Dongshaea marina: one gene and its partner. The protein of the gene in region 1 binds, or shares a complex with, the protein of each later gene. Links are inferred from orthologs where the notes say so. Each region holds a gene or a part of one and is shown on either strand. Other genes may lie near its edges.

What was found. The genes of interacting proteins can lie anywhere in the genome.
Region 2: the proteins of rne (region 1) and eno are in contact, whole or in part, in a solved structure (PDB 2FYM), measured with the Escherichia coli proteins. The link is inferred for Dongshaea marina from one-to-one orthologs.

Annotation. Positions count from the first base shown.
Region 1 is NZ_CP028897.1:2,342,692-2,351,515, reverse strand. The notes cover bases 3,137-6,828. They hold rne (ribonuclease E), read left to right. Parts: upstream 3,137-3,535; coding sequence 3,536-6,628; downstream 6,629-6,828. Other genes in these bases: DB847_RS11235 (FNR family transcription factor), read left to right, coding at 6,744-6,828; rluC (23S rRNA pseudouridine(955/2504/2580) synthase RluC), read right to left, coding at 3,137-3,162. Also shown: DB847_RS11260 (substrate-binding periplasmic protein), read right to left, coding at 10-786; DB847_RS11255 (hypothetical protein), read left to right, coding at 967-1,386; DB847_RS11250 (HAD family hydrolase), read right to left, coding at 1,562-2,203; more of rluC, read right to left, coding at 2,203-3,136; more of DB847_RS11235, read left to right, coding at 6,829-7,508; universal stress protein UspE, read left to right, coding at 7,552-8,475; tRNA 2-thiocytidine(32) synthetase TtcA, read left to right, coding at 8,564-8,824. UniProt on the Escherichia coli protein: Endoribonuclease that plays a central role in RNA processing and decay. Required for the maturation of 5S and 16S rRNAs and the majority of tRNAs. Also involved in the degradation of most mRNAs.
Region 2 is NZ_CP028897.1:647,338-651,095, forward strand. The notes cover bases 1-2,798. They hold eno (phosphopyruvate hydratase), read left to right. Parts: upstream 1-647; coding sequence 648-1,949; downstream 1,950-2,798. Other genes in these bases: DB847_RS03290 (CTP synthase), read left to right, coding at 1-561; DB847_RS03300 (substrate-binding periplasmic protein), read right to left, coding at 2,001-2,768. Outside these bases: DB847_RS03305 (NADP-dependent oxidoreductase), read left to right, coding at 2,927-3,758. UniProt on the Escherichia coli protein: Catalyzes the reversible conversion of 2-phosphoglycerate (2-PG) into phosphoenolpyruvate (PEP). It is essential for the degradation of carbohydrates via glycolysis.

The DNA of each region.
Region 1 (8,824 bases):
TTTTTGGGACTACTCCGCAAACTGATCCCCATACTCGTCAGCATACTTTTGCAGCAGCTCAGAAAGCCAGGGGTAATAGCCGGGTTTCTGGATCTGCTTTTCTACCTCAGGAAGCAGATGCAAATATTTTGATTTGTTAGACATAGAGATATAAAGCTTGCCGGTCAGGATTGACTTGGGAAGATCGGTAAGCTGTTTTTCAAGCTTAAAAGCCTTGATCATCGCATAACCGCTGTACCGCCCAACCGGCACAAAGTCGACACGCTTGGCCGCCAGAAACTCAAATGCCTTACGGTAATCTGTCACCCGTACAACCTTGGTGTGTTGTCTTAGAAAATCATCAAACTTCTGCCCAATACTAACTCCCTGCACCATACCGACCGTATGACCATCAAAATCACTCCATCTGGAAAATTTGAAGGGGACCTTCTGATTTACAAAGGCTGCATTCTCGTTGTAACCCATCGGAGTCTGAATAAAGCGAGAGTATTGCTGGCGTTCACTGTTAATAAAAGAGCAGATGTTTACATCAACCTCTCCGGTTTTGATTTTGCTCTGACACTGCTGCCAGTTCCCCTGGTAACTCAAATCGACCGTGACTCCGAGTTTTTCAAAAAGCGTCTTAGTTACCTCGGCACAGGCACCGACAATCTGATCACCGACTCGCCAATTCCAGGGAGCATAGTCATGGTGGCCGCAAGCCTTCACAACAGGTTTTGCATAAGTTAACGGCGCTCCGACCAGGAGCAGTAGGATGAATAATCGCAGCAGTTGACTCAAGATCATGCCCTCTAGCCTGTGTTGCTGTAAGTTTAGACGAAAGCTGAGGGGTCCTCACCAAGAGGAAACTTGTCAGGTAGCTATTCGATTGCAGCCCAGCGGTTTTGCATTGGTCGTGACATCTGATTAACTTTGAATAGATAAAAGTGATTTCAACTGTTCATTGTTTGCTAACAGGGGCTGATTATGGACTACCAAAAAAATGCGCACGGGACCTATGAATTTGACCTGTCCTATATTTCTGAGGGGATTATTATCGGACGAGGTTTTGGTTCGTGGAACCTTGAAGCAGCAACACAGTGGTTTAATAAGCAGTGTGATATTCATAAAGAGCATTTGGAGGGCTCTCGATGGGGGATGCTGAGTGATGCCCGCAAATGGGAGCTATGCACTCCTGATGTCACTGAGTATTTTGACTGGACCGTGCAGGAGCTGGTAAAAATCGGTTTATACCGCGAAGCCTTCTTGCCAAGCACTAACATACAGAAAGCGATCGTGAGCCACTACGGGGAGAAAGTTAAAGAGTCCCAGCGCAAAATAGAGTATTTCACCTGCGAGAGCGCAGCACTTGAGTGGTTGCGTTTGGAGCTCAAGCCCATCAGATAAGCTGACCCTTTACGGGGAAAAACAGATAATTGTTCAAAGGGTGAGCAGTATACCATAAACAGACGGATCAGCTCCCTATCGTTGCAACTTTGGTAACACCGGGCAAGCTTGCTCCATCACTAAAAAACTAAAAGGCCACAAGAAGGTTTATGTAAGGTGAACAAGCACTACCACCCTACAGATAGCCAGGTAACTCCCTGATATCATTGAGATAGGCGACAGGCTGATGAGAATCCAGCTCCTCGGGACCATGGACCCCATAGGTAACCGCGATCCTGTCCATACCGATCGCCTCAGCCATTGCCATATCATATCGGGAATCCCCGACCATGACGGCATCACTTACAGTCAGATCAAGCTCCTGCAAGATCTGCTCAAGCATCAGGGGGTCGGGTTTTGAGCGTGCCTGATCAGCTCCCCGGGTAGCATGAAAGTAATGTTCAAGCCCTGAGGATTTCAGGACCCGGCTCAACCCCCTGTGTCCTTTCCCCGTTGAGATTGCAAGCTGGTATCCCTGCTGATAAAGCCCCTGCACCACCAAATCAGCACCCGGATAGAGAGGAGATGGCGTCTCATCAATCTCCTGATAGAAGGATCGATAGTGTTCGATAAAATCGGGGGCATGTAACTGCCAGTCATCACCAAATAGTTTAGGCAGTGCGGACTCAAAGCTGAGCCCTATGATATCGCGAACCGCTGCGGGCTGAGGCAGGGGTAAACCGGTTTTCTTTGCAGCATGACGCATCGAAGAAACGATCCGCTCCAGCGAATCCATCAGGGTGCCATCCCAATCAAAAATAACCAGCTTATAACGCATTAGTGTTTTACCTTTACCAGCTGTGCCAGGAGTTGTTCGAGACTTTCCTCAAGAGGTGCAATCACTTCCAGCTTTTCACCACTGTTGGGATGAGTAAAAATCAGCTGATGCGCGTGCAGAAATAGTCTTTCCAGCCCCTTACGCTTCATTCGAATATCAAAGCCTTCATCACCATACTTCATATCACCGGCGATGGGGTGTCCCTGGCTCAGGGCATGCACCCGGATCTGGTGAGTCCGTCCGGTCACAGGAAATGCCTCAACCAGAGTAGCCTCCTGGTAGTTTTGCAAAATTTTAAAGCGGGTCTGGGAAGGCTTACCTTCCGCATCGACCCGGACCATACGCTCGCCAGATTTAAGAACATTCTTGCGAAGTGGCGCATTCACCACCTTCTTATCCGACTGCCAGCGACCGCGAACCAGCGCCCAATATTTTTTGGTCACTGTCTTATCACGCAACTGCTCATGCAGGTGGCGCAGGGCACTGCGCTTTTTCGCAACCAGCAGACATCCGGAAGTATCCCGGTCCAGTCTGTGCACCAGCTCCAGAAAGCGAGCCTCCGGACGCAATGCCCGTAGCCCCTCAATCACCCCGGCATTCACTCCGCTTCCGCCATGGACCGCCATGCCAGAAGGTTTATTGATCACCAGCAGGTGATCATCTTCATACAGGATGCATTTTTGCAGATTTTGTACCCAGTCCCAATGGGATGAGGGCTGAATCGACTCATCTTTTTCTGCAACACGAATCGGTGGGATCCTGACCTCATCTCCGGCACACAGACGATACACAGGTTTGACCCGTTTCTTATTGACCCGGACCTCCCCTTTTCTCAGGATGCGGTAGATGCGGCTCTTTGGAACCCCTTTGAGCTGAGTGACTAAAAAATTATCAATCCGCTGCCCCTCGTTCTCAGCATCAATTGCGAGCAGGCGGACCGTTTGATTTACTTCATTCATGGCGTGAAATTCTAGCATGAGTTATAGTTGGTGTCTGGAAAAATAGCGGCTTGCGAAATTCGGCCAACTAATGGGATAATGCGCCGGATTTTCTGAGATTTTCCAGCCTGTTGCAGAATAACGAATCCAAATGGCTCAAAAAAGAAACGAAACCGGTAAAAACAGACCGGGAGCCCATAAAAAAAGCAGGTTAATTCTCGCTCGGAGAACTATTCTCCAAATGAAACACCATAAAAGTCAGGTGTCGTGAATGCATACAACAACAGCGCCCCACCCCAAAGCAGCCGTGAGGCTCCGCTGATTAAACCCGGGGCCTGCATTCAATAACACCGTGATTATTGACACAATCGTTACATAACAACACGAGTTATCGATGAAAAGAATGCTAATCAATGCAACTCAGGAAGAGGAGTTGCGAGTCGCCCTGGTTGATGGGCAAAAATTATACGACCTGGATATTGAAAGCCCGGGACACGAGCAGAAAAAAGCGAACATCTATAAGGGGAAAATCACCCGTATTGAGCCCAGCCTGGAAGCCGCTTTTGTCGACTATGGCGCCGAACGCCACGGTTTCCTGCCTCTAAAAGAGATTGCCCGCAGCTACTTTCCAGAAAACTTTACTCCCCGTGGTCGCATCAACATCAAGGATGTGATCAAAGAAAACCAGGAAGTGATTATCCAGATTGATAAAGAGGAGCGCGGCACCAAAGGCGCGGCCCTGACTACCTTTATCAGTCTTGCGGGTAGTTACCTGGTGCTGATGCCAAACAATCCCAGAGCCGGTGGAATCTCCCGACGCATCGAAGGTGAAGAGCGCACAGAGCTTAAAAAAGCTCTGAGTCAGCTCAAGCTTCCCGAAGGGATGGGGCTGATTGTCCGTACCGCAGGTGTGGGCAAATCCTCCGATGAACTCGCCTGGGATCTCAACATCCTGCTGAACCACTGGAATGCGATTAAGCAAGCTTCGGAGAGCCAGCCTGCACCGTTTCTGATCCATCAGGAGAGCAACGTCATCGTTCGCGCGATTCGGGATTACCTGCGCCGCGATATCGGAGAGATCCTGGTCGACAACCAGAAGGTGTTTGATCGTGCGACCAAGCACATCGAGCTGGTTCGCCCGGACGCTCTGCAGAAGGTCAAGCGCTACAATGGTGAGATCCCACTGTTTAGTCACTTCCAGATCGAGAGCCAGATCGAGTCAGCCTTTCAGCGAGAGGTACAACTGCCATCCGGTGGTAGTATCGTCATCGATCCAACCGAAGCTCTGACCTCTATCGATATTAACTCCGCCCGTGCCACCAAGGGCGGCGATATCGAAGAAACCGCATTCCAAACCAACCTGGAAGCCGCCGAGGAGATCGCTCGTCAGCTGCGTCTGCGAGATCTGGGTGGCCTGATCGTTATCGACTTTATCGATATGACCCCGGTCCGTCACCAGCGTGAAGTTGAAAATCGCCTGCGCGAGGCGGTTCGCCAGGATCGAGCTCGCATCCAGCTGGGTCGGATCTCCCGTTTCGGCCTGATGGAGATGTCCCGCCAGCGTCTGCGCCCCTCTCTGGGGGAAACCTCCACTCACCTCTGCCCTCGCTGTCAGGGTCGTGGCCGTATTCGTGATAACGAGTCTTTGGCTCTGTCTATCCTGCGCCTCATCGAAGAGGAGTCCATCAAGGATAATACCCAGCAGGTCAATGCTCAGGTTCCGGTAAACGTTGCCGCCTACCTGCTCAACGAAAAACGTCAGGCCATCAGTAAGCTGGAGAAGCGCTACAAGGTTGATATCTACATCATCCCTCACGAGCATTTTGATACACCTCACTTCGAGCTGACCCGAGTTCGCAATGGCGAAGAGCTCGAAAGCTCCAGCTATGCCATGAAGAGTGAAGTTGAGCTCAAGCAGTACACGCCGAAACAGGCTCAGGCTCTCAAGAGTGAGCAACCGGTTCTACAGGGGATGAGTGCTCCGGCAGCCAAACCAGCACCATCAGCTCAACCTGTAAAGCAGGCTCAACCAGGGCTGCTGGCCCGTATTGGTTCGGCGATTGCCAGCCTGTTCAAGGCAGAAGCAGCTCCTGCACCTGCGGCTGAAGAGAAGCCTGCGGCTAACCACAGCAGCAGTAACCAGTCTCGCCGCTCCGAAAGCACAAACCGCAACAGCAATCGTCGGCGCGATCGCCGCTCCGAAAGCAAGCCCGGCCGGGATCGTGCAGCCAATCGCCAGCAAGGTCAATCCCAGGAAAAAACCCAGGACAAACCACAACGTACCAATCGTGAGCGTCCTCAAACTCAGGCGAAAAACCGCCGCCCGGCACGCAATACAAACCGTGACGCAGAGCGGACTCAGGATACAGCAGCGACTCCGGCTCAAAAACAGCAAGAGAAGCAACAGGAAAAGCAGCAACAGGTTGCTGAACGCAGACAACGCCGGAACCTTCGCAAGAAGGTGCGGATTGAGCAAGCGGTAGAAACCGAGGTTGCGGCCCAGTCAACGCCAGCCCTTGAGTCTGAAGCTCAGGTACAGGAGAAGAGCAGCAGACCACAGCGTCAAGCACGCCAGCCACGCAACAACGAAACTCGGGAGAACCGGGCACAACAGGAGACGAACCAGTCACCACGCAGCGCTAAGCCTGCCCAGGAGACCTCTTCTAAAGCGACAGAAATCAACAAGGAAGCCGTTGAAACGCAGCAGGCTCAACAGCAGAGTAAGCCTGCCCAGGTCGCTGCCAACACACAGGCAGAAAATGGCCAGGATGCAGAGCCTCGTCGTAGCCGTCGCACGCCGCGCCATCAGGTATCCCATGCTCAGCGTCGCAAGCGGATCAATGAAGAAGCACGCCGCCAAAAAGTGGAGGATTCAGAGGTAGCACAGGAGAAACCAGCTACTGAAGAGCAGCAACCATTTGCTACCCAGGAGCAGTCTAAGCCAGAGGTTCAGGAAATCGTAGCACAGAGTGTGAACACTGAGCAGCTGCCAGCTGAGCAAGCCGTGCCTGCACAAGAATCTGCACCACAGGCTTCCCAAACAGCTCAGGTTAAAACTGAGCAGGTTGAGCAGGTTGAGCAGGTTGAGCAGGTTGAGCAGGTTGAGCAGACTCCAGTCATCACTGAAGCTGCGCCGGTGCAACAACCAGAACCAGCTGAAGTAGCTCAGGCTCAGCAGCCAGAGAGTCAGCAGCCAGCTCCGGAGAGCTCAGAGCCTGCCCGGAAAGCACCAGAGCAGAAAGCTGATGCACAGCCACTCCAGGATACTGTGACCCAGTCCGGGATCATAGTGCGCTCACTGATGGTTAACGCGGTTGCAACTCATGTTCCTTGTGAGTCGCTTCCGGTTCGCGAAGCACCATGGAATATCACTGAATATGCCGAGGAGCTACGCCCAGCCATCGATAATGTCGGTCGAGCCGCAGGCTCAAGCCTGGCCCGGGAGTATGCTTCCAGCCAGCCCGTCAGCCCACAAAACCAAGCCTAAACTAAGCCGGTTTAGATCATGAACTTGCAAGCACTCCTCCGATTGGAGGAGTGCTACACAAATTCAAAAGAATAGTGATAAGATATTGATATAAATCAAAAGGCTGTCGAAGCAGATGACTCAAGAAAAAAAAACTGGCAGACGCATTCAATCCGGAGGCTGCCCAATCCGATGCCAGGATTGCAGCATCAGTCAGTTGTGCATTCCATTTACCCTCAATGAAAATGAGCTCGATCTTCTCGATCATATTATCGAGCGTAAAAAGCCCATCCAAAAAGGCGCAGAGCTATTCAAAGCTGGTGACGAGCTTAAATCTCTGTTTGCCATCCGCTCTGGAAGTATCAAGAGTTACACCATCACCGAGCAGGGTGATGAACAGATCACCGCTTTTCACCTGGCGGGCGATCTGGTAGGTTTCGATGCGATCAATGATCATCGCCACCCAAGTTTTGCCCAGGCCCTTGAGACCTCCATGGTATGTGAGATCCCTTACGAAGTTCTGGATGAGCTCTCGGGTAAAATGCCTAAGCTGCGCCAGCAACTGATGCGCCTGATGAGCAATAAGATTGTTTATGATCAAGAGATGATCCTGCTACTGAGCAAAAAGAATGCCGAGGAACGTCTTGCGGCTTTTCTGTTTAATCTCTCGATGCGCTTTGCCCAGCGAGGATTTTCCTCCCGGGAGTTTCGCCTCACCATGACCCGTGGAGATATAGGTAATTATCTGGGTCTCACGGTCGAAACCATCAGTCGTTTACTGGGGCGCTTCCAAAAGAGCGAGATGATTACAGTAAAGGGGAAGTACATCACGATCCTCGAGCCGGAGCAACTGGCTATTCTTGCCGGTGCCTCTCGTCGTTTTGATCCCAATACACCATAGGCACAGACCAATAAGTAATTGCGATTCAGGGAAGGAAATCGATATGGAAGAATATAAAAACATTCTTGTGGTTATCGACCCATTTATGGACGATCAGCCAGCGCTACACAGGGCGGTCAAACTTGCATCATTGTTACCGGGGATCCGCTTCAAGTTTTTTCTGCCCATTTATGATTTTTCCTATGAGATCACTTCCCTGATCTCAGCGGATGAACATGAACAGATGCGTCAGCAGGTGATTGAGCAACGTAGCTGCTGGCTTGCTGATCTGCTGGAGCCTCTTCCCATCGACAAAACCCAGTATGAGGTCAAGGTCGTCTGGCATTACCGCCCCTTTGAAGCGATCATCCAGGAAGTAAATGACGATCAGCATGATCTGGTTCTGAAAAACACTCACCAGCACTCACTGCTGCAAAAATTTATTTTTACCCCAACCGACTGGCACCTGCTTCGAGAGTCCCCCTGCCCCGTCCTGTTAGTGAAAGAGCATGACTGGCCCAAACAGGGAGCCATTCTTGCAGCGATCCACTGCGGCAGTCACGAACCTTTTCATCAGGAGCTCAATCAGCAGATCACTGAATTGACCCTCTCCCTGGCTCAAACTCTGGAGGCGACACCTCACCTGGTCAATGCTTATCCAGGCATGCCGATGCATATGATGACAGAGCTTCCCCAGATAGAGCCCCAGCAATACACAGAGGATGTGAAAGCACTCCATCTCAAAGAGATGCAGCAGCATGCCCAGAAATACCAGCTACCACTTTCGCAAACCCATGTTGAAGAGGGCCTGCCCGAAGAGGTGATCCCTGAGCTTGCCAGCAATCTGGATGCCGAGCTTGTCGTCCTAGGGTGCCAGGGGCGAACCGGCTGGGCCGCAGCCATTGTCGGAAATACCGCGGAGCATGTCGTCGATCGAATCGATTGCGATCTACTGGTGCTCAAGCTTGCCCCCCAAACAAACTCCTGAACCTGCCTTATCGGCCGAATCCCCCTTGCTCAGAGGGGGAACACGGCTATAATAGCCATCTTAATTTTTTGGCTGTGATAATCGAGTAATGCAACAGGATCTCAACGCAAAGCAGAAGTACAACTTCAACAAACTCCAGAAACGCCTGCGCCGTCATGTCGGTGAAGCGATCGCTGACTTTAATATGATTGAAGAGGGTGATCGGGTGATGGTATGCCTGTCTGGCGGTAAAGACAGCTATGGTATGCTGGATATCCTGAGAAACCTGCAGCAGCATGCTCCCATCAACTTTGAGATCTTTGCGGTCAATTTGGATCAGAAGCAGCCAGGATTCCCGGAAGATATCCTG
Region 2 (3,758 bases), 1.7 Mb from region 1 along the record:
GGCAAGATCCTTGCTGCGCAACATGCTCGCGAGAATAACATCCCTTATCTTGGGATCTGTCTGGGAATGCAGGTGGCGTTGATCGAGTATGCTCGCAATGTTGCCGGGCTCGAAGGGGCCCACTCCAGTGAGTTTGATAAAGAGAGCAAGCACCCGGTTGTCGCGCTGGTGACCGAGTGGATTGATGGCGAGGGGAATGTTGAGATGCGTAGCGAGAGCTCGGATCTTGGAGGAACCATGCGCCTTGGCTCTCAGCTGTGCCACCTTGAGAAGGGGTCTAAAGTGCATGAGCTGTATGGCAGCAGTGAGATCCACGAGCGCCATCGCCATCGCTATGAGGTGAATAACCATTTCCTGCCTAAGATTGAGGAGGCAGGCCTCAAGATCAGCGGTCGCTCAGCTGATCACAAGCTGGTTGAGATTATTGAAAATCCACAACATCCCTGGTTTGTCGCGTGTCAGTTCCATCCGGAGTTTACATCGACACCAAGAGATGGACATCCGTTGTTTGGTGGATTTGTAAAAGCTGCTGGTGAATTTCAGAAAAGAAATCTAAACTAGCTTGCGTGATTCGCGGTTGTGGCCTGGTGTCGCAGCCGCTTTTTCGTTTTAGGTCATACATTTTTTACTTCAAAGAGGGAAACCTTATGTCCAAAATCGTAAAAATCATCGGTCGTGAAATCATTGACTCACGTGGAAATCCAACTGTAGAAGCAGAAGTTCACCTGGAAGGTGGCTTTGTTGGTATGGCGGCTGCGCCATCTGGTGCTTCTACCGGTTCTCGTGAAGCTCTGGAACTGCGTGACGGTGACAAGAGTCGTTTTCTGGGTAAGGGTGTTTTAAAAGCAGTTGCTGCGGTTAACGGTCCAATCGCACAAGCTCTGCTGGGTAAAGATGCCAAAGAGCAGGCTGCAATCGACCAGATCATGATCGATCTGGACGGAACTGAAAACAAGTCTCAGTTCGGTGCAAATGCGATCCTGGCTGTGTCTCTGGCGAACGCTAAGGCGGCTGCGGCAGCTAAAGGTATGCCTCTTTATGAGCATATCGCTGAGCTGAATGGGACTGCAGGTCAGTTCTCTATGCCTCTGCCGATGATGAACATCATCAACGGTGGTGAGCACGCGGATAACAACGTTGATATCCAGGAGTTCATGATCCAGCCTGTTGGCGCTAAGACTCTGAAAGAAGCGGTTCGCATCGGTTCTGAAGTGTTCCACAACCTGGCTAAGGTTCTTAAGGGCAAGGGTCTGAGCACTGCTGTTGGTGATGAGGGTGGTTTCGCTCCTAACCTGGAGTCTAACGCTATGGCTCTGGCGACCATCAAGGAAGCTGTTGAGCAAGCGGGCTATGTTCTGGGTAAAGACGTGACTCTGGCTCTGGACTGTGCTGCTTCTGAGTTCTATGACAAGGACGCAGGCATCTACAACATGAAGGGCGAAGGCAAGACCTTCACTTCTGAAGAGTTCAACCATTACCTGAAGGGTCTGGCTGAGACTTACCCAATCGTTTCTATCGAAGACGGCCTGGACGAGTCTGACTGGACTGGCTTCAAGCACCAGACCGAGCTGCTGGGCGACAAGCTGCAACTGGTAGGTGATGACCTGTTCGTAACCAACACCAAGATCCTTAAAGAAGGTATCGACAAGGGTGTTGCTAACTCTATCCTGATCAAGTTCAACCAGATCGGTTCTCTGACCGAGACTCTGGCGGCGATCAAGATGGCTAAAGACGCGGGCTACACTGCAGTTATCTCTCACCGCTCTGGTGAAACCGAAGATGCAACTATCGCTGATCTGGCGGTAGGTACTGCTGCAGGCCAGATCAAGACCGGTTCTATGAGCCGCTCTGACCGCGTTGCTAAGTACAACCAGCTGATCCGTATCGAAGAAGCTCTGGGTTCCAAGGCTCCTTTCAACGGTCTGAAAGAGGTTAAAGGTCAGGCGTAATCCCGCCTCACTTTTCTTCTGAGAAAGCCCTCCGCATAGCGGGGGGCTTTTTTATGGGGCCTTCAACAAAGAGATCGGCTTATTGCTGTCAAAGATCTGCTGCAGGGCGCCATTTTCCTTGAGCTGTTGCAGGCCATGGTTGAAGTCTTCAATGATTTTGCGGGCATCTTGCGCTTTTTTCGAGATCACTAGGTGTTGGGGAGAGACACTCACCGCAGGTGTCATAGATTCAAATAGTTCGGCTTGCAGAGGATGCTGGGTTTTTAACAGGTACTCACCCTGAAGTTTATCGATGAGTGCCAGCTGAATCTTTCCGGCGACCAGCGCATCGATGAGCTCAGGATCACTATGAAAAACCTGCTTGTCGATGTTGGCTTCTTTGAACTCCCAGGGGTAGCTGTATCCCAGGACCGAGCCGATTGAGTAGGGCTTTAGATCTTTGAAGCTACTGAACTTCACCTTTAGTCCTCTCATCTTGAAAAAAACCAGAATATTTGATGGAGGAAGTGGATCCGAGTAATAGAACCATTTTTTCCGCTCTTCGGTTTCCCACAGGGTAAACATCCCATCGGCCATGCCATTTTGCGCGACTCTGAAGGCGCGCCTCCAGGGATAAAGCTCCAGGCGTACCTGATATCCCATGACCTTAAATGCTGCCTTCACCTGCTGGGTGATGAAGCCCTGCTGCGGCAGCTTCTTGCTGAAATAAGGCGGGTAATCGGCTGAGGTCAGATAGATCTCCCGGGCAAGGCTGACACCGGGCAGGGCGATCAGCAGGGAGCACAGAAGCAGAATAAGCTGTTTTAGTCGCATATCCATTGAGTGATCAGTCTCCGATTGAGCTTGTTGTGAGTATAGACCCGTGGATCGTGATGGATGTTATTTCAGCTGACAGAGCCCGGCGGACTCTAATCTGCTTTTTTTCTGAGATGGCTTTGGGCAAGATAGAGAAAATCTTGATCAACAGGGAACAGCCCATGCAACAACTCGCCATCAGCGCCTTTGGTGAACCAGAAACTCTTCAGCTACAGGAGGCGGATCGCCCTGATCCCGGGCAGGGGCAGTGTCTGGTTCGGGTGCACTTTGCCGGGGTGAATCCGGTGGATTGTAAAACCCGGGCGGGCCTTGGCTGGGCAGCAAAGCAGCTTAAAGACGCTCTTCCCTGGGTTCCCGGCTATGATATGGCAGGTGAGATCGTAAGCTGTGGGCCCGGAGTCACGGGGTTTGAGGTTGGGCAAAGGGTGTTCGGCCTGGTGGGCTTTCCGCACCAGGGAGGCTGTTATAGCCAGTACCTGGTGGCGGATGCAAGTGAGCTGTGCCCGGCTCCCGATGAACTGGTTCTGAGTAAGGCTGCGGCCCTGCCGGTGGTAGGGCTGACCGCCTGGCAGGGATTGTTTGAGCATGGCAGATTGCAAGCCGGTGAGCGGGTATTGATCCTGGGAGCTGGCGGTGCCGTGGGTCAGTTGGCGGTGCAGCTGGCGGCAGATTGCGGTGCCGAGGTGAGTGCAGTCGCCCGGGTCAACTACAAGATGCCGCTGATGATGCTCGGGGCGCAAGAGATCTATCAGGTGGCTCGGTTGCCGGATGGGATCGAAGTGGATCTGGTATTGGATCTCATCGGAGGTGATACCGCCTGTGAGATCCTTGGGAAGCTCGGGGCCTTTAAGCGAGTCGTCACCATCCCAAGCGTCAGTGTTGAACAGGTGACGGAGTGTGCAAGGACACGGGGGGCAGAGGCTTGCGGGATGATGCTGCACCCGGATGCAGATCAGCTGGCTGAGCTTGCCGACAAGTTGGCGTCTGAGCGAG